Regions from separate parts of the Kutzneria chonburiensis genome, predicted to be linked through region 3. Evidence: riboswitches for the same ligand, from Rfam matches in the RefSeq annotation. Region 3 holds a riboswitch; each other region holds the start of a gene.

Region 1 (10,415 bases), 5.2 Mb from region 3:
AGCCGGGGCACCGCGGTGCCGATCGGCTCCGTGATCTTCTCCGCCGCCTGGTCGTCGTACGGCGTCGGGTCGCGGTTCACGATCACCAGCCGGGCCCCCGCCCGCACCGCCACCGCGCATAACGCCGCCGCCGGCTCGACCTGGAGCGAGCTGCCGATCGCCAGGAACACCTCGCTCACCGCCGCGATGTTCCTGGCCTGCGCCAGCACATCCGCGTCCAGGTGCTCACCGAACAGCGTCACGCCCAGCTTCAGGACACCTCGACACTGCTGGCACGTCTTGTCCCCGCCGAGGATTTCCTTTGTGGCGTACGTGGTTCCGCACCCCATGCACACCGTCTTGTGCATGCTTCCGTGCAGCTCCAGCACCTTCCGCTCCGGCGTGCCGGCCTTCTGGTGCAGTCCGTCCACGTTCTGCGTCAGCACCCGGACGTTCGGCAGCTTCGCCAGCGCCCGGTGCGCCCCGTTCGGCTCCGCCGTCCAGGCCGGATGCCGCTCGTACCGCCGCCAGAACTTCTCGCGCGTCTCCTCGTCGCGTGCGAAGGTCTCGTACGTGAACAGCTCCTGCGCCTTCGGGTCTTTCGTCCATTCCCCTTGCGGGCCACGGTAATCCGGAATCCCCGAGTCCGTCGAGATCCCCGCTCCCGTCAACACCGCGATCCTGGTCATGCCTCGAGTCTATGGTTGGGCCACAAGCGTTTTTGCCCACGTGCGCAGCGGGGTGTCGGGCGCCAGCCCGCAGTACCTCCCGAACTGCGCTCGGACTTCGTCCGCCCGGATGCCCCCGTGCATCTCCGGCGCCCGATACCACCCCATGCCCGGCCCCGGCTGCCACACCCTCGCAATGCCCGCCGCCCCGTCCCCCGGCGAGTTCAGGCCGTAGTAGATCTCCTTGACCCCCAACGACATCGCCGCCCCCAGGCACATCAGGCACGGCTCCAGGTTCACCGCCAGCCTCAGCCGTTGGTACCCCTTGCCGTCCACTTCCAGCATCGCCAGCAGATCCGCGTGCTTCAGCCGGCCCCCACTGTCCTTCGTGTACGCCTTGGCCACGATCTCGTCGCCCGACGCCACCACCGCCCCGATCGGCAGTCCCCCTTGCGTCATCCCCTCTTCCGCGGCTTCCATCGCCGCTGCGACCAGTTCGTCCGGCGTCATGCCGTTGCCAGCTCCGTTTCTCGCACCATCTTCCAGGCCAGGAACGCGAAGGGCACCAGCAGCAGCAGATCTACCCCGCTCGCCAGCCACTCCACCCTCGTGATCAGCGCCGCTGGGAAGGCCAGTCCTCCCAGGCACACCAGCGTTCCCACCCACTTCGGCACCCCTCTTGCCAGCAGCAGGCCCACCCCCGTCAGCACCAGCGCCGCCGGAAACATCGGTCCCGCTCCCCAGAACGCCACGTCCGCCGCGAACGGATGCTCCCCCAGCACCTCGATCGCCTTCCCGTGCGACATTCCCAGCGCTTCTTCGTATATCGCCTGCACCCCGAACGCCGTGCCGCCCACCACTCCCAGCACCGTCACCAGCGTCGCCACCGCCCCGTACACCGGCAGCTTCCTCGATATCCCCGCCAGCACCTTCACCAGGCCGTACGCCCACACCCCCGTCGCCAGCACCACCAGCGCCCCGCCCGTCGCCCCTTGACCGCTCCCCTCCCAGAACGCCGTCGACGCCCCCATCAGCGCCGGTCCCGCCACCAGGCATGCCCCCGCCATCACCCGGCCGATCCCGTTCCCCTCCATGGCTTTCAGCCTTCACTCAGCGGCCGCGCCCCACATCAGGGTTCCCCCTGACCTCACCCCAGGAGCGCCCCCATGTCCTCCGCCAGCCTCCGCATCTCTTCCCCTGCTTGGATCCCCCGCACCGTCACCTCAGCCCGCCAGTCGATGAACATCGACCGCGGCGACAGCGCCCAGGTCATGTCCACGTACCCCCAGGTCTTGAACACCGCCTTGATCGTCAGGTCCCGGCTGAGGCTCTGCCACGTCTTCTCCCCACTCCACCCTTCGTAGCTCTCCGCCACCTCAGCCACGAACTTGTCCGGGCCCTCGTTGTGCAGCACCACCTTGTGCAGCCTCGCCGTCATCTCCCCCGCCCCCATCTCGATGCAGAAGGCCGACAACGGATACAGCGACTCATCCACCACCCGGTTCCACACCCTCACCCACCCCTCCGGCCCTCCCACCCGCACCGCCGCCTCGTCGTCCTCCACCGCCACACACTCGTGTTCCACGCGCGCAGGGTAGGCAGCACGAGGTCGCCGCCGCGTCTGATTTCCCCTACCCGTCGTCCGACCACCAGATGCCCCAGACCGACTGACCATCCTTGCCCGGCTGATGCTCCGTGACCCCTGACGACCGCCCCGTCTCACGGCGCAGCGCCTCGCCCGTCTCCCGGAGCCACTGAACCCGTTCGTCGTCGCTAAGACCATCGGGCATGTTCAGATCGACCACGGAGCCGACGGTAGCGACTACCCCTGACAAATTCGGTCCGCCGCGGGCCGGGGCGACCATCAGGTCGACTGCGGTCTGTCACATGCTCCGCTCGCCCGCGGCCCTGCCCCGGCATCCCCGTTGCTCAGCACTCGATGACGTTGACCGCGAGGCCGCCGCGGGCCGTCTCCTTGTACTTGTCCTTCATGTCACGGCCGGTGTCGCGCATGGTCTTGATGACCTTGTCGAGGGAGACGAAGTGGGCGCCGTCGCCGCGCAAGGCCATGCGGGCGGCGGTGATGGCCTTGATGGAGGCGAGGGCGTTGCGCTCGATGCACGGGATCTGCACGAGGCCGCCGATGGGGTCGCAGGTGAGCCCGAGGTTGTGCTCCATGGCGATCTCGGCGGCGTTCTCGACCTGCTCGGGAGTGCCGCCGAGCACCTCGGCGAGACCGGCGGCGGCCATGGAGCAGGCGGAGCCGACCTCGCCCTGGCAACCGACCTCGGCGCCGGAGATGGAGGCGTTCTCCTTGAACAAGACGCCGATGGCGCCGGCGGTGAGGAGGAAACGCACGACGCCGTCGTCGGAAGCGCCGGGGACGAAGCGGGAGTAGTAGTGCAGCACGGCGGGGACGATGCCGGCGGCGCCGTTGGTGGGGGCGGTGACGACGCGACCGCCGGCGGCGTTCTCCTCGTTGACGGCGAGGGCGAAGAGGGTGACCCAATCCATGACCCGAAGGGGATCGGTGGCGAAGTGCTCGGCGGCGAGGGTCCGGCGAAGGTCAGCGGCCCGGCGACGGACCTTGAGACCGCCGGGCAGGGTGCCCTCGACGGTGCAGCCCCGCTCGACGCACTCCTGCATGACGTGCCAGATGTGCAGCAGACCCGAGCGAACCTCGGCCTCGGAACGCCAGGACTGCTCGTTCGACAGCATGACATCGCTGATGGAGAGCCCGGATTCCCTTGTACGGGCGAGGAGTTCGTCGCCCGAAAGGAAAGGATGGGGCAACGGGGTGGAGTCCTGCTTGATCCGGTCGGTCCCGGTGGCGGTCTCGTCGACGATGAAGCCGCCGCCCACCGAGTAGTAGACGGCGGAGTCGAGCGAAGCACCGTCGGCATCAACAGCGGCGAAGCTCATGCCGTTGGGGTGCAAGGGAAGCTGCTTGCGACGGTGCATGACGAGGTCGGTGTCCTCGACGAACTCGATCTCCCGGGAACCACCCAACACCAGCCGGGACGACGCGCGGATGCCGGCCACGCGGTCGTCGGCGTCGGTGGGGTCGCAGAGCTCGGGCTGGGAACCCTCAAGACCGAGCATGACGGCCTTGGGGCTGCCGTGACCATGACCCGTCGCGCCGAGGGAGCCGAAGAGCTCGACGTGCACCCGGGCGACCGAGTCGAACACCCCACCGGCCCGGAGGCGGGAGACGAACATCGAGGCGGCGCGCATCGGCCCGACGGTGTGCGAGCTCGAGGGACCGATCCCCACCGAGAAGAGATCGAAAACGCTGATGGCCATCACGGACTCCAGGGCATGGGAGAAGCAGGCGGAAGGCTCCCCCTCTGTCATGGGACCTGAGAGCTTCGCCGTCACGACCGCGACGGCTTGCACCGTGGGTGGCATGCACGACCGCGCACGCTGCTTTCCAGAGTTGCCTCGCCCGGCCGGTCTGGTTGCCTGAGAGTGTGCGGGGAGGCTTGCTCCTTCGGCGCCCCGAGAAATCCGAGGGCTCTCCCGACCGGGCTGTGTGCCGAAGGCACGCGGCCTGTGTGGAATTGTTGGCTCTCACTGTAAACGAACCGGGGAGCGGCTGATGAGGTTCGGGGCGAACTACACGCCGAGCAAGCACTGGTGGCACACCTGGCTGGACTTCGAGCCGGACTCGATCCGCCGCGACCTGGACCAGCTGGCCGGCCTCGGCCTCGACCACGTGCGGATCTTCCCGATCTGGTCGGTCTTCCAGCCCAACCGCGGCGTGGTCCGGGAGAAGGCGGTGGAGCAGCTGCTGGACATGGTCCGGCTCGCCGCCGACGCGGGCCTGGACGTCACGGTGGACGGCATCCAGGGCCACCTGTCGAGCTTCGACTTCTACCCCTCCTGGACCCAGACCTGGCACCACCGCAACGTCTTCACCGATCCCGACGTACTCGAGGGCCAGGCGCTGCTGCTGCGCACGCTGGCGACGGCGCTGCGCCCGGAGCCGAACTTCCTGGGCATGACGCTGGGCAACGAGATGAACAATCTCGTGGCCCACAACCCGTGCACGCCGGCCGAGGTGGATTTCTGGCTGGACCAGCTGCTGGCCACGGTCGACGAGGCCGACCCGGACCATCCGCACTGCCATTCGGCCTTCGACGACGCCTGGTACGTCGATGATCACCCGTTCACCCCGCTGGCCAGCGCGACCAAGGGCGCCATGACCACGGTCCACCCCTGGGTGTTCACGCTGAACGCGGCCCGTCGTTACGGTCCGCAGTCGACGGAGATCCATCACCTGGCCGAGTACGGCACCGAGCTGGCCCGTGCCTACGGCACGCCCGACCGGGTGATCTGGGTGCAGGAGGTGGGCGCGCCGGCCCCGCACATCCCGGTGGAGCACGCCGTGGAGTACGCGGAGCAAACGATTGGCAACGTCGCTACCTGCAAGAACGTCTGGGGCCTCACCTGGTGGTGCTCGCACGACGTGAACCGCAGGTTCATCGACTACCCGGAGCTGGAGTACGGCCTGGGCCTGTTCGACGCGGACGGCAACGCGAAGCCGCTGGCCAAGGCCGTGGCCAACGCCGTGCACGCAGAGTTGCCGAAGCCGGTGGAGCGCACGACGGCGCTGTTCTTCGACGGCAAGCGGAGCTCCTCGGGCCCGGGCGGGGCGTTCTTCGAGGCCTGGATGCGGCACGCCAAGGAGGGCCGACGGCTGGCGGTGGTGATGGAGACGACACCGGAGTATCTGAGCGCCCGGGGCATCACCGAGGTCCTGACGGTCTGAGCGCGGTTGCCGATGGCGGCCCCGGTGAGACGATGGCGCGATGGTGACCGTGCAGGGTGTCGTCGACCGGGTGGGGCCGACGATGCTGCGCGCCGTGCACGCGGCGGCGGCGCCGCAGAGCGTGACGGACGTGGTGATCGCGGAGCCGGGGCGGCGGAACGTGATCGCGGCGGGGGATCTCGTGCTGGGGGTGGCGGTCGGCGGCCGCAAAGACGCGGTGGACCTGATCAAGCACTCGAAGGGCGCGGCGGGGGTGCTGCTGAAGCAGCCGCAAGCCGGTGACAAAGAGGTGCTCGACGCGGCCGGCCAAGCAGAGATAGCGATCGTCGAAGTACGGCAGGAAGCGGCCTGGGCGCAGCTGGTCTGGCTGCTCAGGGCGGTGCTGGACGCGGCGGCGGACGACGAGTCGGACGGCGAGGTCGAACAGTTCGGCGACCTGTTCCGGCTGGCCGACGCGGTGGCGGCGGTGATCGACGCGCCGGTGACGATCGAGGACGCGAACTCCCGCGTGCTGGCCTACTCGACCCGGCAGGACCGCACGGACCCGGCCCGGGTCTCGACGATCATGGGCCGCCGGGTGCCGGACGACGTGCTGGCCCGGTTCCGCAGCCGGGGGTGTTCCGGCAGCTCAGCAAGGGCCGCTCGGTGATCTTCGTGCCGGCCCAGCGGGACGGCACGCTGCCCCGGCTGATCGTGCCGATCCGAATGGGCGGCGAACTGCTGGGCTCGATGTGGGCGGTGGTCGACGGCGAGGTCAGCGACGAGCGCTCGGCGGCGTTCGCCGACACGGGACCGGTCGTGGCGCTGCACCTGCTGCGCCGCCGGGCCCGGGTCGACGCGGAGCGGATGCGGTCGGCGGAGCTGGTACGGGCGGTGCTGTCCGGCACGACCGGCAGCCGGGCCGCGGCGGCCGAGCTGGGCCTGGAGGAGCAGCCGCACCGGGTGGTGGCGATCGACGCGGCCAGTGAGGACGCGGCCGACGCCGAAGGCGTACGGCTGGCGCTGTGGGAGCGGATGACCCGGGGCGTGGGTCGCCGGCCGGCGGTCGCGGATCTGCACGGAGTGCTCTACGCCGTGGTGCCGGACAAGGGCTGGACCCAGTTGCGAGCGGTCCTCGCGACCGGCGGGCCGCTGGTCGCCGCGGGTAGCGCGGTGGACCTCAACGACCTGTCGCTGTCCCGGTCCCAGGCTGACGAAACGTTGGCACTGCTGCGAACCGGACTCACCGACCAACGGCTGGCCGGCTATGAGGAGGTGTGGTCCTCGCTCGTGCTGCACCGCGTCGCCGCGGCGTCGAAGGCCTCCGGCGTGGCCGAACTGGGCCCGCTCAACGACCTCAAGGACATGGACCTGGACACGCTGTACCAGTGGCTGCGCCATCCCGGCGACCCACGCGAGGCCAGCCGCGCGCTGCGGATCCACCCGAACACCTTCCGGTACCGGATGAAGAAGATCGGCGAAGTGGTCGACCTGGACGACCCCGATGTCCGGCTGGCCCTGCTGACGCAGCTGGTCACGTTGAAGTGGGCGTGAAAGCCGCTCGGTAGGACTGTGGGCTGGTGCCGACGATGCGCTTGAAGTGCTCACGAAACGCTGTCGGAGAACCGAATCCGCACCGAACGGCGATGCGTTCCACCGGTTCGTCGGTGGCCTCCAACAGGTGCTGCGCCCGCCGGACGCGAGCGCGGTGCAGCCAGCGCAGCGGCGAAGTCCCGGTCTGCTCCCGAAAACGCCGGTTCAACGTGCGAGTGCTCATGCCGGCCTGGGCGGCGATCTCGTCCAGCGTCAGCTCCCGGACGGAGTTCTCCTCCAGCCACACCAACAACTTCTCCAGTTCGGCGCCCCGCGGCACCGGCGGCAGGTCGTGCACGATGAACTGCGCCTGCCCACCCTCGCGTTCCAGTGGCATCACGGCGATCCGCGCGGCGTCGGCGGCCACCGCGGAGCCGTGGTCGCGGCGGATGATGTGCAGGCAGAGATCGAGACCGGCGGCCGCGCCGGCCGAGGTCAGGAACTGGCCGTTGTCGACGTACAGCACATCCGGATCGACGTCGATCAACGGATAGCGCGCGGCCAGCTCGGCGGCCGCGGCCCAATGAGTGGTGGCGCGCAACCCGTCCAGCAAGCCGGTGGCGGCCAGGATGAAGGCACCGGTGCAGATCGACGCCAGCCGAGCGCCGCGAGAAGCCGCTGCCACCAAGGCATCGACAACCGAACTCGGCACGTCGAACTCCGTGCAGCCCGGCAGCACGATGGTGTCGGCAGTCGCCAGCGCTTCCAGGCCGTGCGGGGCGGTCAGCGTGAACAGGCCGGCGGAGATCTCCGGCGACGGCGCGCAGACCAGAACCCGGTAGCCGGGCGTGCGCCGGAACGCCTCGATCGGCGTGGCCAGGTCGAACGGTATGACGTCCGGCAGGGCCAGCACGGCGACGGTGTGCATGCCGCCCACGGTAGCTGGCCGGAATCCGTTGGTACCTGGCGATCCAGCCACTGTCTCAGCAGGCGAATGATGGGGCTGAATGAGTGAAGTAGCTCAGAGGGAGGACCCACCCGCCGTGACGAAGATCCTGCTGACCATCCACATCCTCGCCGTGATCATCGCCATCGGGCCGGTCGCGGTGGCCGCCAGCATGTTCCCTCCCACCGCCCGCAAGGCCCTGGCCAGCGGAAACGACGCGGACATGGCCACGCTGCGGCTGCTCAACCGGATCTGCAAGGTCTACGCCCTTGTCGCCATCGCGGTGCCGGTGTTCGGCTTCGCCGTCGCCGGCATCCTGCACGTCACCGGCGATCTGTGGATCATCGTCTCGATCGTGCTGACCGGCCTCGCCGCCCTGGTGCTGGGCCTGCTGGTGCTGCCGTACCAACAGCGCGTGCTGGACGGCAAGCCGACGCCGACCGCCCAGCTGGCCATGTACACCGGCCTGTTCAACCTGCTGTGGGCCGTGGTCACGGTCGTGATGATCTTCCGCCCGGGGTCCTCGCTGGCCGGCTGACAAAGGTCTAGACCTTGACGCCTATTGTGCTCCCAGCACAACGAGAAGACCGTTTGATACTTCCGGGCGCACGATGACACCCCGGTTGGCGTAGCCCACCGTGGTAAGCGACACACCAACAAGCCGTGCGCCCGGAAAGGACCGAACATCGTGCGGATCGCCGTCCCCCGCGAGATCAAGAACCACGAGTACCGCGTCGCGCTGACCCCGGCCGGGGCGCACGAGCTGGTCACCCGTGGCCACGACGTGTTCGTGCAGGCCGGCGCGGGCGCCGGCTCGTCCATCCCGGACGAGGACTACCTGGCCGCCGGGGCCAAGGTGCTGGCGACGGCCGACGACGTGTGGGCCGAGGGCGAGCTGGTGCTCAAGGTCAAGGAGCCGATCGCCGCGGAGTACCCCAAGCTGCGCGCCGGCCAGACCCTGTTCACCTACCTGCACCTGGCGGCCGACCGCCCGCTGACCGACGCGCTGATCGCGTCCGGCAACACCGCGATCGCGTACGAGACCGTGCAGACCGCGAACGGCGCGCTGCCGCTGCTGGCCCCGATGTCCGAGGTCGCCGGCCGGCTGTCCGCGCAGGTCGGCGCCTACTCCCTGATGCGTCCCTCCGGCGGCCGCGGCGTGCTGCCCGGCGGCGTGCCCGGCGTCCGGCCGGCCCGCGTCGTCGTGCTCGGCGGCGGTGTCGCCGGCGTGAACGCGGCGACGATCGCCGCCGGCATGGGCTCCGACGTGGAGATCCTGGACACCAATGTGGACCGGCTGCGCCAGATCGACCACGAGTTCCACGGCCGGATCCGCACCGTCACCTCCAACCGCTACGCGCTGGAGCAGGCCGTGCTCGAGGCCGACCTGGTGATCGGCGCGGTGCTGGTGGCCGGCGCGAAGGCGCCCAAGCTGGTCAGCAACGAGCTGGTGTCGCGGATGAAGCCGGGCTCGGTGCTGGTCGACATCTCCATCGACCAGGGTGGCTGCTTCGAGGACTCGCGGCCGACCACGCACGACGACCCGACCTACACCGTGCACAACTCGGTGTTCTACTGCGTGGCCAACATGCCGGGCGCGGTGCCGAACACCTCCACCTACGCGCTGACCAACGTGACCCTGCCGTACGCGGTCGCGCTGGCCGACAAGGGCTGGGAGCAGGCGCTGCGCGACGACAAGGCGCTGGCGCTCGGCCTGAACGTGCACGACGGCAAGCTGGTCAACGAGCCCGTCGCGGTGGCGCACGGGCTCTCGCACACCCCGCTGAGCGACGTGGTCACCATCTGAGCCAAGCTCGGCATTCCGGGAACAGGCCGGTCGCGCGAACAGCGCGGCCGGCCTGTCGTCTGTTGATGGACTGTTGAAAGACCCCTCACATCGTCTGTTCCCATCTGAGCGTTACACGTCTAGCGTCGGTGACCACTTGGGCGCGAACCCTGCCTCGAACCAAGGAGTCACCACATGTCACGACGCTTGCGCGCACTCGCACTGGCCGCGGCGCCCCTGCCGCTACTGGCCGCGGCGGCCATGGCCGGCACCGCCGCCGCGCAGACCGCGCCGCTCGTCTCCGTTCCCGGCAACGTTTCCCCGGCGCTGGCCCACAGCCAGCGGGACGGCGCGGTCGACGCCGCCAGCAAGATGTCGGTTTCGGTCGCCCTGAAACTGCGCAACAGCAGCGAACTGGACAAATTCATCGCTGACGTGAGCAATCCTCGCTCGCCGCAGCACGGCAAGTTCCTCACGCCGCAACAGTTCAACGACCGGTTCGCGCCGACGCAGTCCACCGTGGACAGCGTGGCCGACTTCCTGCGCGGGCAGGGACTGACCGTGAGCAAGGTCAGCGCCAACCGCCAGATCGTGACCGCCGACGGCACCGCCGCCCAGCTCCAGCAGGCGTTCGGCACCTCGCTGAGCCGCTACACCGACACCACGCAGCACCGCGACTTCTTCGCCAACGACTCCGCGCCCAAGCTGCCGGCCGCCGTCGCCGCCGCCGTGCAGGGCGTCGTCGGCTTGGAC
Region 2 (10,415 bases), 4.9 Mb from region 3:
ACAACCAGAACCGTTGGCAGATCAGGAAAAGGTGAAAGACATTCGCACCAGCGAAAACCGAGAAGGGGCTTTTCTCCACAGCGTGGAGAAAAGCCCCCTTCCAAGGAAACTCTGAGCCAATCAGGCGGGGATGGTGGGGTACAACGGGAACCGCTCGGTCAACGCCACCACCCGGGCCCGCAGCGCGGTCGCGTCGAACTCCGGCGTCAGCGCCCGCGCCACGATGTCGGCCACCTCGCGGAAGGCCTCGTCGTCGAAACCGCGCGCGGCCAACGCCGGCGTGCCGATCCGCAGTCCCGACGTCACCATCGGCGGCCGCGGGTCGAACGGCACCGCGTTGCGGTTGACCGTGATCCCGATGTCGTGCAAGCGGTCCTCGGCCTGCTGCCCGTCCAGTTCGGACTTGCGCAGGTCGACCAGCACCAGGTGCACCTGCGTGCCGCCGGTGAGCACGGTGGCGCCGGCCGCGACCACGTCGTCGCCCAGCAGCCGCTCGGCCAGGATGCGCGCGCCGGTCAGCGTGCGCAGCTGCCGCTCCCGGAACGACTCCGAGGCCGCCACCTTGAACGCGACCGCCTTCGCGGCGATCACGTGCTCCAGCGGGCCGCCCTGCTGTCCGGGGAACACCGCCGAGTTGATCTTCTTGGCCAGCGCCTGCTCGCAGAAGATCACGCCGCCGCGGGGACCGCCCAGCGTCTTGTGCGTGGTCGTGGTGACGACATGCGCATGCGGCACCGGGCTCGGGTGCAGCCCGGCCGCCACCAGCCCGGCGAAGTGGGCCATGTCCACCATCAGATAGGCACCCACCGAGTCGGCGATCCGCCGGAACTCGGCGAAGTCCAGCTGCCGCGGGTAGGCCGACCAGCCGGCGATGATCAGCTTGGGTCGGTGCTCCTGCGCCAGCCGCTCCACCTCGGCCATGTCGACGTGGTAGTCGGACTCGCTGACGTGGTAGGCCACGACGTTGTACAGCTTGCCGGAGAAGTTCAGCCGCATGCCGTGCGTCAGGTGCCCGCCGTGGGCCAGGTCGAGGCCGAGGATGGTGTCGCCCGGGCTGAGCAGCGCCATCATGGCCGCCGCGTTGGCCTGCGCGCCCGAGTGCGGCTGCACGTTGGCGTGCTCCGCGCCGAACAGCGCCTTGACCCGGTCGATGGCCAGCTGCTCGATCACGTCCACGTGCTCGCAGCCGCCGTAGTAGCGACGGCCCGGATAGCCCTCGGCGTACTTGTTGGTCAGCACGGAGCCCTGCGCCTCAAGCACGGCCAGCGGCGCGAAGTTCTCCGAGGCGATCATCTCGAGCGTGTGCCGCTGCCGGCCCAGCTCGGCGTCGACCGCCGCGGCGACCTCCGGGTCCAGCTCGTGCAGTGACGCCGTGAGCTCGACCGGCGTCACTCGCCCTCCTTGATCAGGGCGGCGTAGGCGTCGGAGTCCAGCAGGTCGTCGGGGTCGCCGTCCACGCGAACGGTGAACAGCCAGCCCTCGCCGTACGGGTCCGAGTTGACCGTCTCGGGGCTGTCCTTGACCGCGTCGTTCACCGCCACGACCTCGCCGCTGACCGGCGAGAACAGGTCGCTGACCGACTTGGTGGACTCCAGCTCGCCGCAGGGCTCGCCGGCCGTGACGGAGTCGCCCTCGCTGGGCAGCTCGGCGTAGACGATGTCACCGAGCTGCTCGGCGGCGTACTCGGTGATGCCGATGCGGGCGATCCCGTCGGAGACCGCCACCCACTCGTGCTCCGCGCTGTACCGAAGGTGGTCGGGGATGGTGCTCATCTCGGGCCTCTCAGGAAGAACGACGGTAGAAGGGCAGCTCGACGACGTCGACCGGGGTGATCGTGCCCCGGATGTCGACGGCGAGCGCGGAACCGGGCACGGCGCGGTCGGCGTCGACGTAGGCCATGGCGATCGCGTGGCCCAGCGTCGGCGACGGCGCGCCGCTGGTGATCTCGCCGATCCTCGCACCGTCGGCCGGATCCACCACCGGGTACCCGTGCCTAGGCGCGCGACGGCCTTCGGAGACCAGGCCGACCAGCTTGCGGGCCGGCGTCTCGGCCGACGCCTTCTGCAGCGCGGCGCGGCCGACGAAGTCGGAGGGCTTGTCCAGCTTGACCACACGGCCGAGGCCCGCGGCGTACGGAGTGAGGTCGGTGCTCAGCTCGTTGCCGTAGAGCGGCATGCCGGCCTCGAGGCGCAGCGAGTCACGGCACGACAGTCCACACGGGAGGACGTCGCCGGCGCCGGCCACCGCGGCCCACACCGCCTCGGCGTCGTCCGGGGCCACGAACAGCTCGAAGCCGTCCTCGCCGGTGTAGCCCGTACGGGCCAGCAGCGCCGGGCGGCCGGCCACGGTCGTGGGGTAGGAGGCGTAGTACTTCACGGTCGACAGGTCGGTCGGCGTGAGCGGGGCCAACAGCCCCACCGAGCGCGGGCCCTGTAGGGCGATCAGCGCGTACTCGGTGGAGGCGTCGCGGACCTCGGTGTCGAAGTCCTCGGCCCGGTCGATCAGCTCGCCGGCCACCAGGGCGGCGTTGCTGGCGTTGGCCACCACCAGGTAGTCCTGCTCGCCGGTCCGGTAGACGATCAGGTCGTCCAGGATGCCGCCGCTGTCGTCGCAGATCATGGTGTAGCGGGCGCGGCCGACGCCGATCGCCGAGGCGTTGCCGACAAGGGCGTAGTCGAGGGCCTGCCCGGCCTGCGGACCGGACAGCAGGATCTCGCCCATGTGCGTGAGATCGAACAGGCCGGCGCCGGTGCGCACGGCGGTGTGCTCGGCCACGTCACCGGTGTAGCGCAGCGGCATCTGCCAGCCGGCGAAGTCGGTGAACTTGGCGCCGAGGCGCTCGTGCACGTCGTGCAGTGGCGTGCGGCGGATGTCGGTGCCCATCAGGAGACCCCTCGTGTGGTGGAGTGAGCCTCCCCCTCTGTCATAAGCCTGAGAGTTTCACCGGCGAGCCGGCTTTCCCCTTGGGCGAGGCGCGATGGGCACGCCTGCTTTTCAGAGTCGCCTGTCCCGAGCGGTAGGGGTGCCTGAGAGATTCCGGGGAGGATTTGCTCCTTCGGCGCCTGCCCGAGATCGACAGGACTCTCCCGCACGGTGTTGAACAGCGAGAATGTACTTGTGCCGGCCACCGTATTTGGAGGTGGCCGGCACGGTCAAGATTCAAGCGTCTTACCCCTTCAGATCACACCCGACCGCATGGCGTACGCCACCGCGTGCGGGCGGTTGCGCAGGCCGAGGCGGTTCATCACCGCGTAGACCACGTTCTTCACGGTGCGCTCCGAGTAGGAGAGCTTGGTGGCGATCTGGGCGGTGTCCCAGCCCTCGGCCATCAGCCGCAGCACGTCGATCTCGCGCGGGGCGAGCCCGGAGGCGGTGAGGCCGTTGGGCCGCAGCACCTCCTTGTGCAGCCGCTCCACCTGCGCGAGCAGCGAGCCGAGCAGCGTGGGCGGCATGTCCCCCATGCCCCGCTTGGCCGCCAGCACGGCGTGCACCAGACGCTCACCGCTGGCCGCCGCCTTCGGCAGCACCGCGACGACGCCACATTCCACGGCCGCCAACAGGTCGGCGTCGTGGAACCGGTCGGTGACGAGCACGATCTTCACGGGCGTCGACTCGGCGGTCCGCCGCAGCAACCCCATCACATCGGCGTTGACCGCGTCGGCGCACACCACGAACACCTGAGCCTCGGACAGTCTGCGCTCCGGAACCACCTGGAGCTCGGCCCGCGCCCGCAGGCAGCTGATCGCCCCGGCCAGGGTGATCGGATCGCCCGCATGTACGGCTACCCACACTCTGTCCATGGTGTGTCCTCCTCCGCTGTGTACCCCCAGGAACACACTGTGCAACGACCTTCTTCAGAGGATCTTCACGACGCCTCCATGTCGTAGAGAAAGTCCTGACCTGCGGTTTTCTCGAAGTCCACCCGATCGGGCGATCGCGACAAGGTAAGAACGGGCACCGGAACGTCGCGTTCGGGCACACTCCTGGCCCCTCGGCCTGGCAAGTTCTTGGTTGACCCTGGATCGTCTCCAGTAGGCTGGCCGCAGTCCCCCGCGCGAGCAGGAGGAGCCTGTTGGTCGTCGAGGATGCCGCCGCCACGCTCTCCCGGACCAGCGCCGAACGGGCACGATTGCCCGAACTTGCCGAGGTGCTCGCCGCCTGCGCCGGCCACCTGTCCGACGAGCTCATGACCGCCGCCCGCCACTGGCTGGCCGAGGGCCGCTGTGCCGACGTGGCCCGTGCGGTCGCCTTCGCGGTTGTCCATCTACACGTTCCGGTGACGGCCGTCCATCACCGTATGTTGGTCGACGCATTGGTGACGGGCGGTCATGATCCTGTCGCAGTCCGTGGCGTGACGCCGGCGCGGTGGCCGGCCGCGCTGCCGTTCACGTTCGTTGACGGCGGCTGGTCCGGCGACGACCGGGTGGACGAGGCCGCGGTCGACGCGGTCGGCGGCTATCCCGGCGGGCACGGCCTGTGGCGGGCCTGGCGGATGCCGCTCGACGGCTCGCCGTGGCCCGCGCCCAAGCGGATCTACCTGATCCAGGCCGGCGAGCAGGTGGACGTGGTCGCGCTGACCGCGCGGACCCAGCAGGCGCTGGCCGCCGCCGGCGAGCCCGCGCCTCAGGTCGAGGCGTACGCCGTCGGCTCCCGGCTGGCCGCCTACCAGCTCACGGTGCGGCGCAACGGCACCCTGTTGTGGACCTGTCAGTCGCCAAATGTGGACCAAATCACACCTTGACGCGCTGCGTCTGTTCCTTCTTGTGCGTGGAGCAGGAAGAATGGCGGTGGGGGTACGACCCCGGCCGGACCACACGTCGGCCGGGCTGGGGAGGAAGCTGGATGTCCGACAACGATGTCCCTGGTTCCGTCCTCCGGGTTGCCCTGCTGGGCCCGGTGCGGGGTTGGGTCGGGGACCGTGAGTTGGAGCTGGGCGCGCCGATGCAGCGCGCGCTGTTCGGTCTGCTCGCGCTCAGTCCGAACCGCATGGTCGGACGGTCGGAGCTGATCACGGCGCTGTGGGGCGAGGCCGCACCGGCCAGCGCCGAGGGCAGCGTGCACACCTATGTCGCCGGCCTGCGCCGCGCCCTGGAGCCGAACCGGACACATCGGGCACCGTCCACCATACTGGTCAACGCCGGTCCCGGCTACCTGCTCCGGATGGACCCCGACAACCTCGACGTCACCGCGCTCAACGGACACCGTGACCGGGCCCGGGCGCTGCGCGCCGACGGCCGCCCCGAGCAGGCGGTTGTCGAGCTGGACGCGGCGCTGGCGCTGTTCCGCGGCACCCCGTTCGACGGCCTGTCCTGTCCGTACGTGGAACAGGAGAGACCGAGGCTCAACGAGCTGCGGCTGCTGGTCATCGAGGAGCGGGCCAGCCTCATGCTGGACCTCGGCCGGCACCACGACCTCGCCGCCGAGCTGCCGGCCCTGGTCCGCGAGCACCCGCTGTGGGAGCGGCTGCGGGGAGGCTCATGATCACCCTCTACCGCTGCGGCCGGCAGGCCGACGCGCTGGAGGCCTACCAGGACGCCCGCCGGGTGCTGGCCGAGGAGCTGGCCATCGAGCCGTCCCCGGAACTGCGCCGGCTGCACGGCAAGATCCTGCGCAACGACCCGGAGCTGGCCGCGCCGCAGCCGGCCGTGCCGGTGGCCGAACCCGCCGCCGGACCGGTGCCGGCGCAGCTGCCGCACGACGTGCCCGGCTTCACCGGCCGCGCGGCCGAGATCGCCGAGCTGGACCGGTTCCTGGACGAGACCGGCAACTCGGTGCTGATCTCGGCCATCGACGGGGCCGGCGGCATCGGCAAGACCGCGCTGGCCGTGCACTACGCGCACCGCATCACCGCCCGCTTCCCCGACGGGCAGCTCTACGTCAACCTGCGCGGCTTCGACCCGAAACTGCCGCCGCTGATGCCCGTGGACGCGCTGGGCTACCTGCTGCGCGGCCTCGGCGTGCCGGCCCAGCAGGTGCCGGCCGACCTGGACGACCAGGCCGGCATGTATCGCAGCCTGGTGGCCGGAAAGCGCATTCTGGTCGTGCTCGACAACGCCGCCAGCACCGACCAGGTCCGGCCGCTGCTGCCCGGATCGCCGTCCTGCTCGGTCATCGTGACCAGCCGCAACCGGCTGTCCGGGCTGGTCGCCCGTGACGGCGCCCGCCGGATCACGCTGGACGTGCTCAGCACCAACGACGCCGTGCGGCTGATGGTCGGCATGCTCGGGGCCGACCGGGTGGACGCCGAGCCGCGGGCCGTGCGGGACCTGGTCCGGCTGTGCGGCAACCTGCCGCTGGCGCTGCGTATCGCCGGCGACCGGGCGGCGACCCATCCGCACCTGATGATGTCCGACCTGGCCGGCGACCTGTCCAACGAGCGGGACCGGCTCGACGTGCTCGCCCCGGACGACGACGAGTCGACCGCCGTGCGGGCCGTGTTCTCCTGGTCGTACCACGCGCTGAAGCCCGATGCCGCCCGGGTTTTCCGGCTGCTCGGGCTGCATCCCGGGCCCGAGTTCAGCACGCCGGCCGCCGCCGCGCTGACCGGCATGCCGGTGCCGATGACCCGGCGGCTGCTCACCGACCTGACCGACCGGCACCTGCTCGGCGAGGTCGACCGCGACCGGTACCGGCTGCACGACCTGCTGCGCGTGTACGCCGCCGAGGAGGTCGAGCAGGGCGAGGACGAGAAGGACCGGTCGCTGGCGTTGCAGCGGATGACCGACTGGTACCTCTACACCGCCAGCAATGCCGACAACGGGTTGCGCGGGCAGGCCAACGACATGACCATCGGCAGCCCGCCGCGGGAATGCTCGCCGCTGCCGTTCGCCGGGTATCTCCAGGCGTTGCAGTGGTTCGACACCGAGAGCGAGAACCTGGGCGCGCTTGACCGGATGGCCGGCCAGACCCGGCGGCACCTCATCGCCTGGCGGCTCGGCGTCGTGGTGTGGGAGTACCACCGGCTGCGCCGCGATTTCGAGCAGCTCATCGCGTTTTCCCGGGTGTCGGCCGTCGCCGCGCGGGCCATGGACGACCCCATCGGCGAGGCCCTGTCGCTGAGCTGCATCGCCGCCGCCAGCGCGCACCTCGGCCGGCAGGCCGACGCCGTGGTCGCGCTGCGGCAGATGCCGTCCGTCCACTATGGACCGCAGGACACGCATCGTGAGATGAGCACCCTGTCCAACCTGGCCGAGGCGTACCGCGGCAGCGGCATGATCGGCGACGCGCTGGCCCACTACCGGCGGGCCCTCGGGCTGGCCCGCATCGCCGGAAGTCGTTGGCACGAGGGCGATCTGCTCCGCGGGCTGGCCGAGACCTACCTGGAGCTCGGCGAGCTCCAGCACGCGCTCGACTGCTGCCGCTCGGCGTTGACCATCTTCCGTCAGCTCGGTGATCTCTACGCGCAGAACACCGTGCTCCAGGATCTCGGCGGCACCCTGCTGGCCCTGGGCCGCCGGGACGAGTCCGTGGCCGCCTTCGCCGACGCCGTCGCCATCGCCCGCCGCATCGGGCACCGGCACGCCGTCGACCAAGGCCTGCAAGGACTTGCCGCCGCCAAGGCCGAAGCGTCCTAAGCGGACCGTTCGGCGTTGGCCACGATGGCGTCGTGCACGTACCGGGACAGGCCCGGCACCATCTCGTCGTAGTTCTGGCCGCTGCGCTCGTTGTTCCTGTAGTGCTCGGCCAGTTCCCGATGCGTGGCGTGGTCGCAGTCGTGGAACCAGCGGTCGGTGTGCTTCCGGTGCCGCTCGGCCAGATCCATCGCCTTCGGGTCGGTCGGCGGCAGTCCGTTGATCATCGCCTCGGCCAGTCCCTTGTTGATGGCGGCCAACTCCGTGCGCAGCCTGGTCCAGTCCTGCTGGATGTAGCGGGCCGTTCGCTGCTTGCGTTGCACGAATTCCTTGCTGTTGCCCCATTTCCGGGCTGCCTCGTCGGCATGGGCCACGAAGTCCTGGCCGAACACCTCTCGTCGCTGCCTCGGCGTCAGTCCGATGCCGGCGGCCCGTGCCGCCAACTCCTTGTCGATCACCGTCACCATCGCCGTGAAACGCGAGATCTGCTCGGTCAGCAGTTCTCGCTGCCGTTGTAGATGATCCTCGTCGGTGATGGCGTTGTCGGCCAACAACTCCGCGATCTCGCCGAGTTCAAGCCCCAGCTCGCGGTAGAACACCGCCCGGTTCAGTGCCTGCACGTCGGCGTCGGAGTAGAGCCGGTAGCCGGCGTCGCTGCGCCGGCTCGGCTTCACCAGCCCGATCTGGTCGTAGTGGTGCAGCGTGCGTACCGATACCCCGGCCAGCTCCGCCGCCGTGCCCACTGTGTAGTCGTCGGTCATGGCCCTACTGTGCGGCCTCACGTCGCGTGAGGGTCAAATCCGGTTGCGCGGCCGGTGATGATGGGCGCATGACGACCTCGACGATGCCCATGCTGACCTTCTCCGCTGCCGCGGGGCGGGGCCAGCAGCAGCGTCGTGGCCGGGGAGGGTCGACGCCGCCGCGCCCGTGAGCGCCGCGCTGGTCGCCGGGCTCGTCGCCGGTTATGGCATCGCCATACCGGTCGGCGCGGTCGGGACCTACCTCATGGCCCTCACCGCTCGGACGTCGTTGCGTCTCGGCGCCGCCGCCGCGCTGGGCGTGGCCACTGCGGACGGGCTCTACGCCTTGCTCTCGGTGGCCGGCGGCTCCGTGCTGGTGCCCTTGATCCACCCCATTGCCGAGCCGTTGCGCTGGGTCTCCGCCGCCGTGCTGGTGCTGCTGGCGCTGCGGGGCGCGGCCAAGGCCGTCACCGGCTATCGACGGCCGCAGGAGGTGTCGGGCCGCGAGCTGACGGATCCGGTGCGGGCCTACGTCGTCCTGCTGGGCATCACCCTGGTGAACCCGATGACCCTGATCTACTTCAGCGCGCTCGTGCTCGGCGGTCCGACCACGACCGACGGCCTGGTGTTCGTGCTGGCCGCCTTCGCCGCCTCGGCCAGCTGGCAACTCCTGCTGGCCGGCGGCGGCGCGCTGCTGGGCCGGCTGCTGGCCGGCCCCCGCGGCCGACTGGCCACCGCACTGGTCTCCAGCGCGGTGATCGTCGGATTGGCGGTGGGGCTGGTTACACCGTGATGCCGCGGGCGTTCAGCCAGGGCAGCGGGTTGATCTTCTTGCCGGACGGGTCCCAGACCTCGAAGTGCAGGTGCACGCCGGTGGACTCGCCGCGGTCGCCCATCCGGGCGATCTGCTCGCCGGCCTGGACATGCTGGCCGACGTGCACGGAGAAGGTGTCCATGTGGCCGTAGACGTTGATGCTGCCGTCGGCCAGCCGGATCCGGACCCAGAGGCCGAAACCGGAGGCGGGGCCGGCGTCGATGACCACGCCGTCGGCCGCGGCGACGATCGGCGTGTCCATCACGTTGGCGATGTCGATGCCGTAGTGGAAGGCGCCCCAGCGGCCGCCGAAGCCGGAGCTGAGCACACCCTCGGCCGGCTTGACGAACAGCGGCCGGTGGTCGGCCTTCCACTTGGCCGCGGCCTGCGCGGCCAGGTCGGCGGTGACCTTCTCCGAGTTGGTGAGCTTCTGCGCCTCGGCGGCGGCGTCGGTGCCGCGCTGGATGGGCAGCACCTCGGGGGCGCCGACGGCGTCGCCGCCGATGCCGAAGGCGGCACTGGCCTCACGGGCGTCGGCCAGCGGCTTGATGCCGTCGGTGGAGTGCTGCTGGGAGGGCGTCAGCGTGCCGCCGTAAGCGGCGGCCGTGAAGGCGCCGAGCGCGACGGCGGCCACTGCGACGCGGCCGCGCAGCGCGGAGGGCGGCGGCGGCAGCCGGTGGGAGCCTCGGGCGCGCGGGGTCGGCACGCGGGTGATCTCGCCTTGCTCGTCACGCCTCGGGGTAGGCGTGGTGGAGCGTTTCGAGCCGCCGGGGGAGCGGTACTGCGTCAAAGCCTGGCCTTCCGCCTCGGGGAGCCCGATCACGGCGAGCCGGGACGGGGTTCCCGGGCGGCCGCTTCGGGGTGGCGGCCGCGTGTCGCGTACGTGATCAGACCGTGACAACGGACCGCGAGAAGGTAACGAAGTCGATCCCCTAGGGGCAAGCCCTGGTAGGGGGCCTCCCTCGAACGGGTTTCAGCTGGACAGCTCGGACGAGGCGCTATGACCGTGCGTGATCGGAGATGTGCGCAGCGGGTCGTACTGGCTGGTAGCCCGTTCGGACGGCAGGTCGTGCCCGCGAACGAGGCAGTCGGCGACAAGGCGCGATGCGCGGGAGTCCACCGGCAGTGCCCAGTGACCGACATCACGCAAGCAGTGTTCCTCGATGTCGAGGTCCGGGTGGGTCAGCCGGGCATTTGATTGCGGCAGCACGATCTGGTCGGCCGGCGTCCACACCGACACGAACTTGGTCCGGCAGCCGGGCGCCGGCTCGTCCAACTCCTCGATCAGCT
Region 3 (10,415 bases):
GGTGACGTCCTCGAACACGACATGGCCGCGCACCGGCTCCGGCAGCGGGCGGGGCCGCGACGGCGCGACCACCGCCGGCTCGGTGGCCAGCAGCTTGTACAGGTTGTCCAGGTAGAGGTTGTTCTCGTACATGCCGGTGAAGCCGGTGAACAGCGACGACACCGACTGCTGCACGGCGGTCGAGGCCTGGGTGAACAGCAGCAGGTCGCCGACCGTGAGCCGCCCGTTGACCGCCTCCAGCGCGATGTACAGGTACGTCAGCGAAGCCGTGATGGTGGTGATCAGGCCCCAACCGGTGCCGCGCAGGTTCCGCTCGGTGATCAGCTTGCGCTGCCGTCCGAAGTAGACGGCGCTGATCCGGCGGAACCGGTCGACCAGGTAGTCGCCGAGGCCGAAGAGCTTGATCTCCTTGGCGTACGTGTCGGTGGTGACCAGCGAGGACAGGTAGTCCATGCGGCGGCGGATCGGCGAGCTCCACACCGCGTACACGTAGCTGCGGGCGCCGTAGCGGGAGTCGGCGATGAACGCCGGGATCGGCGAGAGCACGGCGACCAGCGCCAGCCACGGGTTGATCGACAGCAGCAGCGCGATCATCGAGGTGAACGTGATGCCGGTGCGGATGAGGCCGAACACCGAGGTCAGCATGGCCACCGGGCGGGAAGGGGCCTCGTCCTGGGCCTGCCGGATCAGGTCGTACGAGGACGAGCCCTCGAAGAAGGCCAGGTCGAGCCGGCTGGCGTGGGCCATCACCCGCAGCCGGATGGTCTGCGACACCCGGTCGTTGAGCAGCTGCTGGTTCATCGTGGACACGGCCGACATCACCGAGTTCACCGCGTAGACCACCAGTTGCAGGCCGGCCACCGCGATGATCACGCCGACCGTGCTCAGCGCCAGCGGGCCGACCTGCACCACGTCCGGCTGGTGCGCGCTGTGCACGGCGATCGCATGGGTCACGGAGTCGATCAGCAACTTGGAGATGTACGCCGTGGCCGTCGGCGTGAGGCCGGCGACGACGGTGGCGAACACCAGCCACAGGGTCGGCCAGCGGCCGGCGTCCCAGGCCAGCTTGACCACCCGCGGCAGCCCCTTGAGCAGGCCGCCGACCGACCGGCGCAGCCGCTGGAGCCGGGACCGCAGGTCCTTGGGCTCGTCGGACGGCGCCGGGTCGGGAATGTCCACCGAGCCGGTCAGTCCGCTGTCCGGCACCGTGACGGCCCGGCGATGACCGGGCCGGCCGCCACCTCTGGTCAAGAGTCCCCCATAAGTCGTTTTCGATAGGTCTAACTCGATAGGTGAGTACAGTACACCGGATCGGACGCCAAAGTCACCGGAATAGCCCGCTGCTCCCGCCCTACCGTGGCAAACGTGGCTGCTGATCAGTTGCTCGACGGTGAGTGCCAGATCTGGTGGGCCCGTCCCGACCAGGTGCCCGACGACGTTCTCACGGCCGTGGTGCCCGAGGCCGAGCAGCGCCGCGCCGGCCGGTACCGACAGCGGGTGGACCGGCAGCGGTCGATGGTCGGGGCGTGGCTGCTGCGCGCGGCCGTCGCCGTGCAGACCGGCGAGCGGCCGGGCGAGATCCTGGTCGACCGCACGTGCACCGACTGCGGCCAGCAGCACGGGCGGCCGCGACTGCCGGCCAGCGGCATCGAGGTGTCCGTGTCGCACGCCGGCGAGCGCGTCGCCGTGGCCGTCACCCGCCTCGGCGAGGTCGGCGTGGACGTCGAATTCACGCCGCTGGCCGCGCATTTCGACCGTGAGCTGGCCGAGAACACGTTGAGTTCGTGGGAACTGGCCCACCTGGACGGGTCCGCACATCCCGGGGCCGACTTCCACCGGCTGTGGGTGCGCAAGGAGGCGCTGCTCAAGGCCACCGGGCACGGGCTGCGGATGCCGATGAGCCGGATCGAGGTCTCCCCCGCCGACCAGCCGCCCACGCTGGTGTCGTGGCCGCTGGACATCCCCGTCGACCACGTCCGCCTGGCCATGGTGAACCCCGGTCCACGCCACCAGGCCGCCGTCGCCGTGCTCACTTCCGAGCCGCTGACCGTTCGGGAACTGGATGCCGATCTTCTGAGGTAACCGGAATGACCATTCCGGGTAGGGTGGGTGTCGTCACGAACGACGGAGGGACGACAGACGTGTCCGACGCGATGCTGGCCGAGACCATCACCATCACCGGCAACGGCGGTGACGAGATCGAGGCGTACCTGGCTAGGCCGCTCGACACCACGCCGAGCGGCGGCGTGCTGGTGATCCACCACATGCCCGGTTACGACGAGGGCACCAAGGAGATCGTGCGCAGGTTCGCCGTGAACGGCTACAACGCCATCGCGCCCAACCTGTTCTACCGCGTCGCCCCCGGCGCCAGCCCCGACGACGCCGCGGCGGCCGCCCGCGCGCAGGGCGGCGTGCCCGACTCGCAGGTCGTCGGCGACGCCGACGGGGCTTTGCGACACCTGAAGTCGCTGGAGTCCAGCAACGGCAAGGTCGGCGTGATCGGCTACTGCTCCGGCGGCCGGCACACCTTCCTCGTCGCCTGCTCGCTCCAGGTCGACGCGGCCGTCGACTGCTACGGCGCGTTCGTCACCCGCGGCCCCGACCCGGCCATGGGCATCACCACCATGGGGCCGCTGCTGGACATCGCGCCCAACCTGTCGTCGCCGCTGCTGGGCCTGTTCGGCGCCGACGACAAGTTCCCGACGCCGGAGGAGACCGCCGAGCTCGAAGCCGTACTGAAGGAGCACGGCAAGACCACCGAGTTCCACACCTACGAGGGCGCCAACCACGCCTTCTTCTCCGTGGAGCGGCCGAGCTACCGCGCCGAGGCCGCCGCCGACGGCTGGCAGAAGATCTTCAACTTCTACGGCCGCCACCTCGCGTCCTGAAGGGGGCCCCATGTGCACCTATCTCACTGAGAAGATCCTGCTCGACGGCGCCGGCAAGGGCGCGACCGGCTGGTTCAAGCTGACCGACGGCTCGGTCTACGTGGACCACCCCACGCACGCCCGGTACACGCACACGCTGAACATCGACTTCCTCAATCCGGCCGACGGCCCCGGCGCGCGGGTGGCCGTGGAGCTCACGGAGGAGGCAGCGCGGGCGTTGGCCGCGGCGATCACGGCGGCGTTGGACCACGCGCCGGCCGGGATCGCGTCGGAGAACCAGCCCTGAGGACCGGTGGCGGCGAACCCGAGGGAGTTCGCCGCCGCTTTTCCTTGCTAGGGAAAGATGTTGTCGTGCTTCAGGAAGAACTCCAGCCGCTCCGGATCGGACAGGTCGGACACGGTCTTGAGGCCCTCGAAGTAACCCTCGCGCGGCGCGCCCGGCGTGAACAGCAGCAGCATCGACACCGGGTCGTCGGACTCGTTGCTGAAACCGTGCCGGCCGCCCGGCGGGACGTGCAGGAAGTCGCCTTCCCGCCCGTCGACCCACTCCCCGCCGTTGAACAGCTTCACCGTGCCGGACAGCACGAAGAAGGACTCGGAGATGGTGCGGTGGAAGTGGTCGGACGCGCCCTTGGTCCGGGGCGGCATGTCCAGCCGGTACAGCCCGAAGTCGCCGCCGGTCTGCGATCCCTTGGCCAGGTACGAAAAACTGGTGCCGGAATTGCCGACCAGCTCGGCCGGAGTGTCGGCGGGACGCAGCCAGGCCGTGACCTCGCCGCCCTCCCCGTCATAGCGAATCTCCGGATAGGACACGCCGCTCCCCCTCTGTGTGATGCAGGGAAGGACGCCTTACCTGCGTCCAACGCAGGTAAGGCGTCCTTCCCTGCACAATCGTCACATCTTTCAGTTCTGGTAGGCCTCCAGCGGCGGGCAGGAGCAGACCAGGTTGCGGTCGCCCTTGGCGCCGTCGATGCGGCGGACCGGCGGCCAGATCTTCGGCGCGTTCACGCCGGCCGGGAACACCGCCTCGTGCCGGGTGTACGGGTGCTTCCACTCCTGCTCGGTCAGGCAGGCCGCGGTGTGCGGGGCGTTGCGCAGCGGGTTGTCGTCGACCGGCCACTCGCCCGAGCCGACCCGGTCGATCTCCCGCCGGATCGCGATCATGGCGTCGCAGAAGCGGTCCAGCTCGGCCAGGTCCTCGCTCTCGGTCGGCTCGACCATGAGCGTGCCGGCCACCGGGAAGGACATGGTCGGCGCGTGCAGGCCGTAGTCGGCCAGCCGCTTGGCCACGTCGTCCACGGTCACGCCGGTGGCCTTGGTGATGCCGCGCAGGTCGAGAATGCACTCGTGGGCGACGAAACCGCCCTCGCCGACGTAGAGCACCGGGAAGTACTCGTCGAGCCGGCGGGCCACGTAGTTGGCCGCCGCGACGGCGGTCAGGGTGGCCCGGCGCAGGCCGTCCGCGCCCATCATCCGCACGTAGGCCCAGGAGATCGGCAGGATGGACGCGCTGCCCCACGGGGCCGCGCTGATCGGGCCGACACCGGTGGCCGGGCCCGCGGCCGGCTGGAGCGGGTGGTTGGGCAGGAACGGCGCGAGGTGCGCGCGCACGCCGATCGGGCCGACGCCCGGGCCGCCGCCGCCGTGCGGGATGCAGAAGGTCTTGTGCAGGTTCAGGTGCGACACGTCCGAGCCGAACTTGCCGTACTGGGCCAGGCCGATCAGCGCGTTCAGGTTGGCCCCGTCCACGTACACCTGGCCGCCCGCGTCGTGCACCAGGCCGCAGACCTCGCCGACGGTGTCCTCGTACACGCCGTGCGTGGACGGGTAGGTGATCATGATCGCGGCCAGGTCAGCGCTGTGCTCGGCGACCGTGGCGCGCAGGTGGTCCATGTCGATGTTGCCCTGCTCGTCGCACTTGACCACGACGACGCGCATGCCGGCCATCACCGCGCTGGCGGCGTTGGTGCCGTGCGCGCTGGCCGGGATCAGGCAGACGTCACGCTCGCCGTGCCCCTGCGAGCGGTGGTAGGCCCGGATGGCCAGCAGGCCGGCGAACTCGCCCTGGCTGCCGGCGTTGGGCTGCAGGGAGACCGCGTCGTAGCCGGTGATCTCGGCCAGCCACTGCTCCAGGTCCGTCACCACGGACAGCAGGCCCTCGGCGTCCTCCGCCGGGGCGAACGGGTGCAGCCCCGAGAACTCGGGCCAGGTGACGGCCTCCATCTCGGTGGTGGCGTTGAGCTTCATGGTGCACGAGCCCAGCGGGATCATGCTGCGGTCCAGGGCCACGTCCTTGTCGGACAGCGCCCGCAGGTAGCGCAGCAGCGCCGTCTCGGAGCGGTGCTGGTGGAACACCGGGTGCGTGAGGTACTCGCTGGTGCGGCGCAGGGCCGGCGGGATGCCGTCGGCGGTGTCCGCGTCCAGACCGTCCACATCGGACACCGTGACGCCGAAGGCCTGCCACACCAGGGAAAGGTGCTGGCGCGTGGTCGTCTCGTCGCAGGCGATGCCGACGTGGTTCTCATCGACGAGCCGCAGGTTCACCCCGAGCTCGCGGGCCTTGGCCACGACAGCGGCGGCCGTGCCGGACACCTCGGCCAGCACGGTGTCGAACAGCTCGCCGTGCACCACGTTGACGCCGCCCTCGGCCAGGCCGGCGGCCAGCACGGTGGCCATCCGGTGCGCCCGGGTGGCGATGGCCTTGAGGCCGTCGGGGCCGTGGTAGACGGCGTACATGGAGGCGATCACCGCCAGCAGCACCTGCGCGGTGCAGATGTTGCTGGTCGCCTTCTCGCGGCGGATGTGCTGCTCACGGGTCTGAAGCGCCAGCCGGTAGGCCCGGTTGCCGTCGGCGTCCTCGCTCACGCCGACCAGACGGCCGGGCAGCTGCCGCTCGAAGCCCTTGCGCACGGCCATGTAGCCGGCGTGCGGGCCACCGAAGCCCATCGGCACGCCGAACCGCTGCGTCGTGCCGACCACGACGTCCGCGCCGATCTCGCCCGGGGCACGCAGCAGCGTCAGGGCCAGCAGGTCGGCCGCGACGACCGCGGAGGCGCCGGCCGCGTGGATCTCGGCGATCACGGACTCGTGGTCGCGGATCACGCCCGAGGCGCCCGGGTAGGACAGCAACGCGCCGAAGAAGTCGCCGCCGAGGCCGAGGCCCTCGATGCCCTGGGACAGGTCGGCCACCACGATCTCGATGTCCAGCGGCTCGGCCCTGGTCTCGATCACCGCGATGGTCTGCGGCAGCGTGTCCGCGTCCACGACGAACTTGTTCGACTTCGACTTGCCGGCCCGGCGGACCAGGGTCATCGCCTCGGCCGCGGCGGTCGACTCGTCCAGCATCGAGGCGTTGGCCACCGGCAGGCCGGTCAGGTCGCCGACCATGGTCTGGAAGTTGAGCAGGGCCTCGAGGCGGCCCTGGGAGATCTCCGGCTGGTACGGCGTGTAGGCGGTGTACCAGGCCGGGCTCTCCAGCACGTTGCGCAGGATGACGCCCGGGGTGACCGTGCCGTAGTAGCCGAGGCCGATCATCTGGGTCATCGGCCGGTTGCGGTCGGCCAGCGCGCGCAGCTCGGCCAGCGCCTCGACCTCGGTGGCCGGGGCCGGCAGGCTCAGCGCCAGCGCGTCGCTGCGGATGGCCGACGGCACGGCCCGCTGGGCCAGCTCCTCCAGTGAGCCGACGCCGATCACGTCCAGGATCTTGCCCAGCTCGGCGGCACGGGGACCGACGTGGCGGTCGGCGAACGGCGTGCCGTGCTCGAGCGCGGCCAAGGGAATGCGGTCAGTCGTCATGCGTCGAGCCTCCGGGGGCAAGCGGGCGCGGGCCGTTGCCCTCCCCTCTGTCCCCGCCCGTGACGGGCACCTGAGAGCTTCACCCATGCTGCGTCTTGTGGACGCGGCGCGGGCTTGCACCGTCGGCGGGGCGCTTGCGCGCCCACTTTCCAGAGGCGTCTGTCCCGTACGGTCCTTGGGCCTGAGAGGTTCCGGGGAGGATTTGCTCCTTCGGCGCCGGACCTCGCGGCCCGGACTCTCCCGCACGGGATGTGCGACTACGGGCGTGAGTTTACCCCGGCCGGGTTACGAGCCCCAGAGCTGAGCACGGCGTGTCATCTCGATCACGTCCGGTGCCGGCTCAGCCGGTGCGGCGGGCCCGCCTGCGGCTGGTCAGCTCGTCGTCCTCCTGCGGCTCCAGCACCAGTCCGTCGGCCCGCTCGGCCTGGAACTCGTGGATGGTGCCGCTGATCTCCCGCATCGCCCCGCTGACCGCGATGCCGAACACGCCCTGGCCGCCTTGCAGCAGGTCGACGACCTCTTCCGGCGAAGTGCACTCGTAGACCGTGGTGCCGTCGCTGAACAGCGTGATCTTGGCCAGGTCGGCCACGCCGCGACGGCGCAGGTGGTCCACCGCGACCCGGATGTTCTGCAGCGAGACACCGGTGTCCAGCAGGCGTTTTACCACCTTGAGCACCAGCAGGTCCTTGAACGAGTACAGCCGCTGGCTGCCGGACCCGTGCGCGCTGCGGATCGACGGCGCGACCAGCTCCGTGCGGGCCCAGTAGTCCAGCTGCCGGTAGGTGATGCCGGCGATCTGGCACGCGGCCGGCCCGCGGTAGCCGACGAGCTCGTCCGGCACCGACGCGTCCGGGAACAGGGCACCCTGTTCACCGGCGCCGGACCTGGCGGGCGCACCCTCGACCACGACAGCCTCCCCTCGACCGGCCTGACGACCGGCGACCGGAACCGACGGTCCTCCGTCCGGGGAACCGCCGGTCACAAGGTCGCAACGATGGGGGTTCACACCGTCACGACCAACTCCCCTCTGACGGTAAGTCCGCCCATGGGACGGGTCAACGCGACGCGCGGGGCGGCGAAACCGTCATGTGGAGGTGGTCGTCACGGTGACGACTGCGTGTCACTGAACCGATGACAGCGTTGACAGTGGGTGGCTACCTGGGTGAGATCTGCACGTGCAGGATGTCGACGGGCAGATTCGGGAACCCGTCGCCGGTGTTGTTCTGGTCGTCCTCGCCGCCGGCCGCGATCTTGCGCAGCACGTCCTGACCGCCCGTGACTCGCCCGAACGGGGTGTAGTTCGGCGACAGCTTGGTGTCCTCGGTGCAGAAGAAGAACTGGGAGCCGTTGGTGCTCGGGCCGGCGTTGGCCATGGCGACCGTGCCGGCCGGGTAGGTGGCGCCGGTGAGGTTCTCGTCCGGGAACGAGTAGCCCGGGCCGCCGCTGCCGGTGCCCGTCGGGTCGCCGCACTGGAGCACGAAGATGCGCTGCGTGACGAGCCGGTGACAGTGCGTCAGATCGTAGTAGTGGTGCTCGGACAGGAACCGGAACGAGTTGGTCGTGCAGGGCGCCTTGTCGGTCAGCGCCTGGAAGGTGATCAGGCCCTGGTCGGTGACCAGCCGGGCGGTGTACGGCTGGGCCGCCTTGGCCGGGTCGAAGGTGGGCAGGCCCTTGAATCTGTCGGCCGGCACCGCCTTGGTGTAGACGCAGGCCGGATCGGCGGCTTGGGCGACGGCCGGCGCCTTGGGCTTGGCCGGCACGTCGAGGGTGTTGACTTGGGGGCGGCGCTGGCCGAGACGATCCCGGACAGGCACAGCACGGCGGCGGACGCGGCGATCGCGAAGACCCGACTGGAGATCATCCCCGAGACCCTAGAGGCTGGCCCGTGACCCCGCCGCCTACGAAAGTCGGTGGTGGCCGAACGGCCACAAGGCAAAGGGCCGTTCCGTCACACGGAACGGCCCTTCACCAAGTCATGTTTACTGTTCCGCCCCACGGAAGTCCTCGGGGGACACGGAATCCAGGAACTCGCGGAACTTCTCGACCTCGTCCTCCTGCTCGTCGGGGATGACGAGGCCGGCCTCGGCCAGCACGGATTCCTCGGCGTGGATGGGCACACCCGCGCGCAGCGCGAGGGCGACCGAGTCGCTCGGGCGGGCGGACACCTTGATGCCGCCGTCGAACACGAGCTCGGCGAAGTAGGTGCCTTCCTGCAGGTCGGTGATGCGGACCTGGGTCAGCTCACGGCCGAGGGCGGCGATCACCTCTTTGAGCAGGTCATGGGTCAGCGGCCGGGCCGGCCGCACGCCCTGCTGCTCGATGGCGATGGCGGTCGCTTCCGCGTTCCCGATCCAGATCGGCAGGTAGCGGTCCCCATCGGTCTCGCGCAGCAACAGGATCGGGCTGTTCGCGGGCAGCTCGACCCGGACTCCGACGACGCGCATCTCGCTCATCGGGTATCGCCTCCCTCAGCGGGCTGAACCTCGGCGTCCCCGCACCTACGAGGATCCCCCACGGACTCTCTCAACGCTACCCGCCATGCGGGCACGACGCTTGCGGGCGGGCACGTTGTCAAGATCACCCACCGGCGACACCGCGCAGGCCCGTCTTGACCAGAAGTGTATGGAGCGCAACCGAGAGCGACGCCAGCTCGCGGACGATCTCGTCGGCCCGCTCCCGTGCGTCGGGATCGCGCTGCCGGTACATCGGGCCGACGATCTGGTGCAGCAGCCCCACCTCGCGGTCCGCGGACACCTTGAAGGCGCGCAGGTGGCGGGGTTCGATGCCGAATTCCCCCATGGCCACCACGATGCGGGCGACCAGCATGGCGTCGGAGTCGTAGAAGCCGGCCGCGCCCGACCGGACAAGGCCGTAGTTCTCCAGTTCGGCCAGCAGACGCTGGTCGATGCCGGTCTCGGCGAACAGCTCCTCACGGGTCATTCGCACCTCGTGGCCGGCGGCGAAGTCCTCAGGCGTGGGTAGCGCTCGACCCCGACCAGCGCGCGAACCGGCTGGTCGGGGTCGGATGCCGCGTCGAGCTGCTCTTTGATCACCTTGAGCGGCAGGTAGTGATCGCGCTGGGCGGCCAGCACGTAGCGGAGCCGGTCGACGTCCGACTGCGTGAACTGCCGGTAGCCCGACGGTGTGCGTGCCGGGCGCAGCAGCCCCTCGGACTCGAGGAACCGGATCTTGGAGATGGTGACGTCCGGGAATTCCGGGCGCAGCTGCGCCAGCACCGCCCCGATGCTCAGCCCGTCGCGCTGTGGCCGCCCGGCCGACGTCACAGGCCCCCTGGCCCCCGGATCCCGCGGAGGTGAGGAACACCAGGCGGAACTTGCCGATCTGGACCTCGTCACCGTTGGCCAGCACCGCCTGGTCGACCGGCTCGCGGTTGACGTAGGTGCCGTTGAGGCTGCCCACGTCGATCACCACGAACTCGCCGCCCTCGCGCCGGAACTCGGCGTGGCGGCGGGAGACCGTGACGTCGTCGAGGAAGATGTCGCTGTCGGGGTGACGGCCCGCGCTCGTGGTGTCCTGGTCGAGCAGGAAGCGCGAGCCGGCGTTGGGGCCGCGCTTGACGACCAGCAGGGCCGACCCGGCCGGCAGTGCGTCGACCCCGGCGACCTGGGGCTCCTGGACAGGGGCCTCGACGCCTTCGGCGTCGGTGAGGAAGTCTGCCCGGAAGACGGTGGTCCGCTCCGGGGACTGCTCCGGCGGAACACCGGGCCCGTC

The links. A riboswitch is a leader RNA that binds a small molecule or an ion and turns the genes downstream of it on or off. The one in region 3 is predicted to bind glycine.
Region 1: another riboswitch for glycine. It lies ahead of M3Q35_RS28615 (L-serine ammonia-lyase); the one in region 3 lies ahead of gcvP (aminomethyl-transferring glycine dehydrogenase).
Region 2: another riboswitch for glycine. It lies ahead of gcvT (glycine cleavage system aminomethyltransferase GcvT); the one in region 3 lies ahead of gcvP (aminomethyl-transferring glycine dehydrogenase).

What each region holds. Positions count from the first base shown of each region.
Region 1 is NZ_CP097263.1:6,299,449-6,309,863, forward strand. It holds gene M3Q35_RS28590 (SIR2 family NAD-dependent protein deacylase) at 1-668, opposite strand, end outside; gene M3Q35_RS28595 (deaminase) at 678-1,157, opposite strand; gene M3Q35_RS28600 (hypothetical protein) at 1,154-1,741, opposite strand; gene M3Q35_RS28605 (DUF6228 family protein) at 1,795-2,232, opposite strand; gene M3Q35_RS28610 (hypothetical protein) at 2,279-2,452, opposite strand; gene M3Q35_RS28615 (L-serine ammonia-lyase) at 2,577-3,950, opposite strand; glycine riboswitch at 4,088-4,179, opposite strand; gene M3Q35_RS28620 (glycoside hydrolase 5 family protein) at 4,246-5,418, shown strand; partial or broken gene M3Q35_RS28625 (PucR family transcriptional regulator) at 5,459-6,951, shown strand; gene M3Q35_RS28630 (GlxA family transcriptional regulator) at 6,932-7,858, opposite strand; gene M3Q35_RS28635 (hypothetical protein) at 7,974-8,414, shown strand; gene ald (alanine dehydrogenase) at 8,565-9,683, shown strand; gene M3Q35_RS28645 (S53 family peptidase) at 9,858-10,415, shown strand, end outside.
Region 2 is NZ_CP097263.1:6,599,080-6,609,494, reverse strand. It holds gene glyA (serine hydroxymethyltransferase) at 121-1,392, opposite strand; gene gcvH (glycine cleavage system protein GcvH) at 1,389-1,772, opposite strand; gene gcvT (glycine cleavage system aminomethyltransferase GcvT) at 1,783-2,883, opposite strand; glycine riboswitch at 2,914-3,003, opposite strand; glycine riboswitch at 3,005-3,099, opposite strand; gene M3Q35_RS30140 (helix-turn-helix transcriptional regulator) at 3,177-3,800, opposite strand; gene M3Q35_RS30135 (hypothetical protein) at 4,073-4,741, shown strand; partial or broken gene M3Q35_RS30130 (AfsR/SARP family transcriptional regulator) at 4,843-5,549, shown strand; gene M3Q35_RS30125 (tetratricopeptide repeat protein) at 5,916-7,574, shown strand; gene M3Q35_RS30120 (MerR family transcriptional regulator) at 7,571-8,332, opposite strand; gene M3Q35_RS30115 (LysE family transporter) at 8,499-9,104, shown strand; gene M3Q35_RS30110 (M23 family metallopeptidase) at 9,094-9,948, opposite strand; gene M3Q35_RS30105 (esterase/lipase family protein) at 10,099-10,415, opposite strand, start outside.
Region 3 is NZ_CP097263.1:1,048,075-1,058,489, reverse strand. It holds gene M3Q35_RS04995 (ABC transporter ATP-binding protein) at 1-1,251, opposite strand, end outside; gene M3Q35_RS04990 (4'-phosphopantetheinyl transferase family protein) at 1,366-2,082, shown strand; gene M3Q35_RS04985 (dienelactone hydrolase family protein) at 2,142-2,888, shown strand; gene M3Q35_RS04980 (DUF6295 family protein) at 2,899-3,174, shown strand; gene M3Q35_RS04975 (cupin domain-containing protein) at 3,222-3,701, opposite strand; gene gcvP (aminomethyl-transferring glycine dehydrogenase) at 3,792-6,683, opposite strand; glycine riboswitch at 6,728-6,839, opposite strand; glycine riboswitch at 6,843-6,936, opposite strand; gene M3Q35_RS04965 (MerR family transcriptional regulator) at 7,024-7,590, opposite strand; gene M3Q35_RS04960 (peptidylprolyl isomerase) at 7,838-8,443, opposite strand; gene M3Q35_RS04955 (bifunctional nuclease family protein) at 8,663-9,136, opposite strand; partial or broken gene ftsR (transcriptional regulator FtsR) at 9,261-9,967, opposite strand; partial or broken gene garA (glycogen accumulation regulator GarA) at 9,969-10,415, opposite strand, start outside.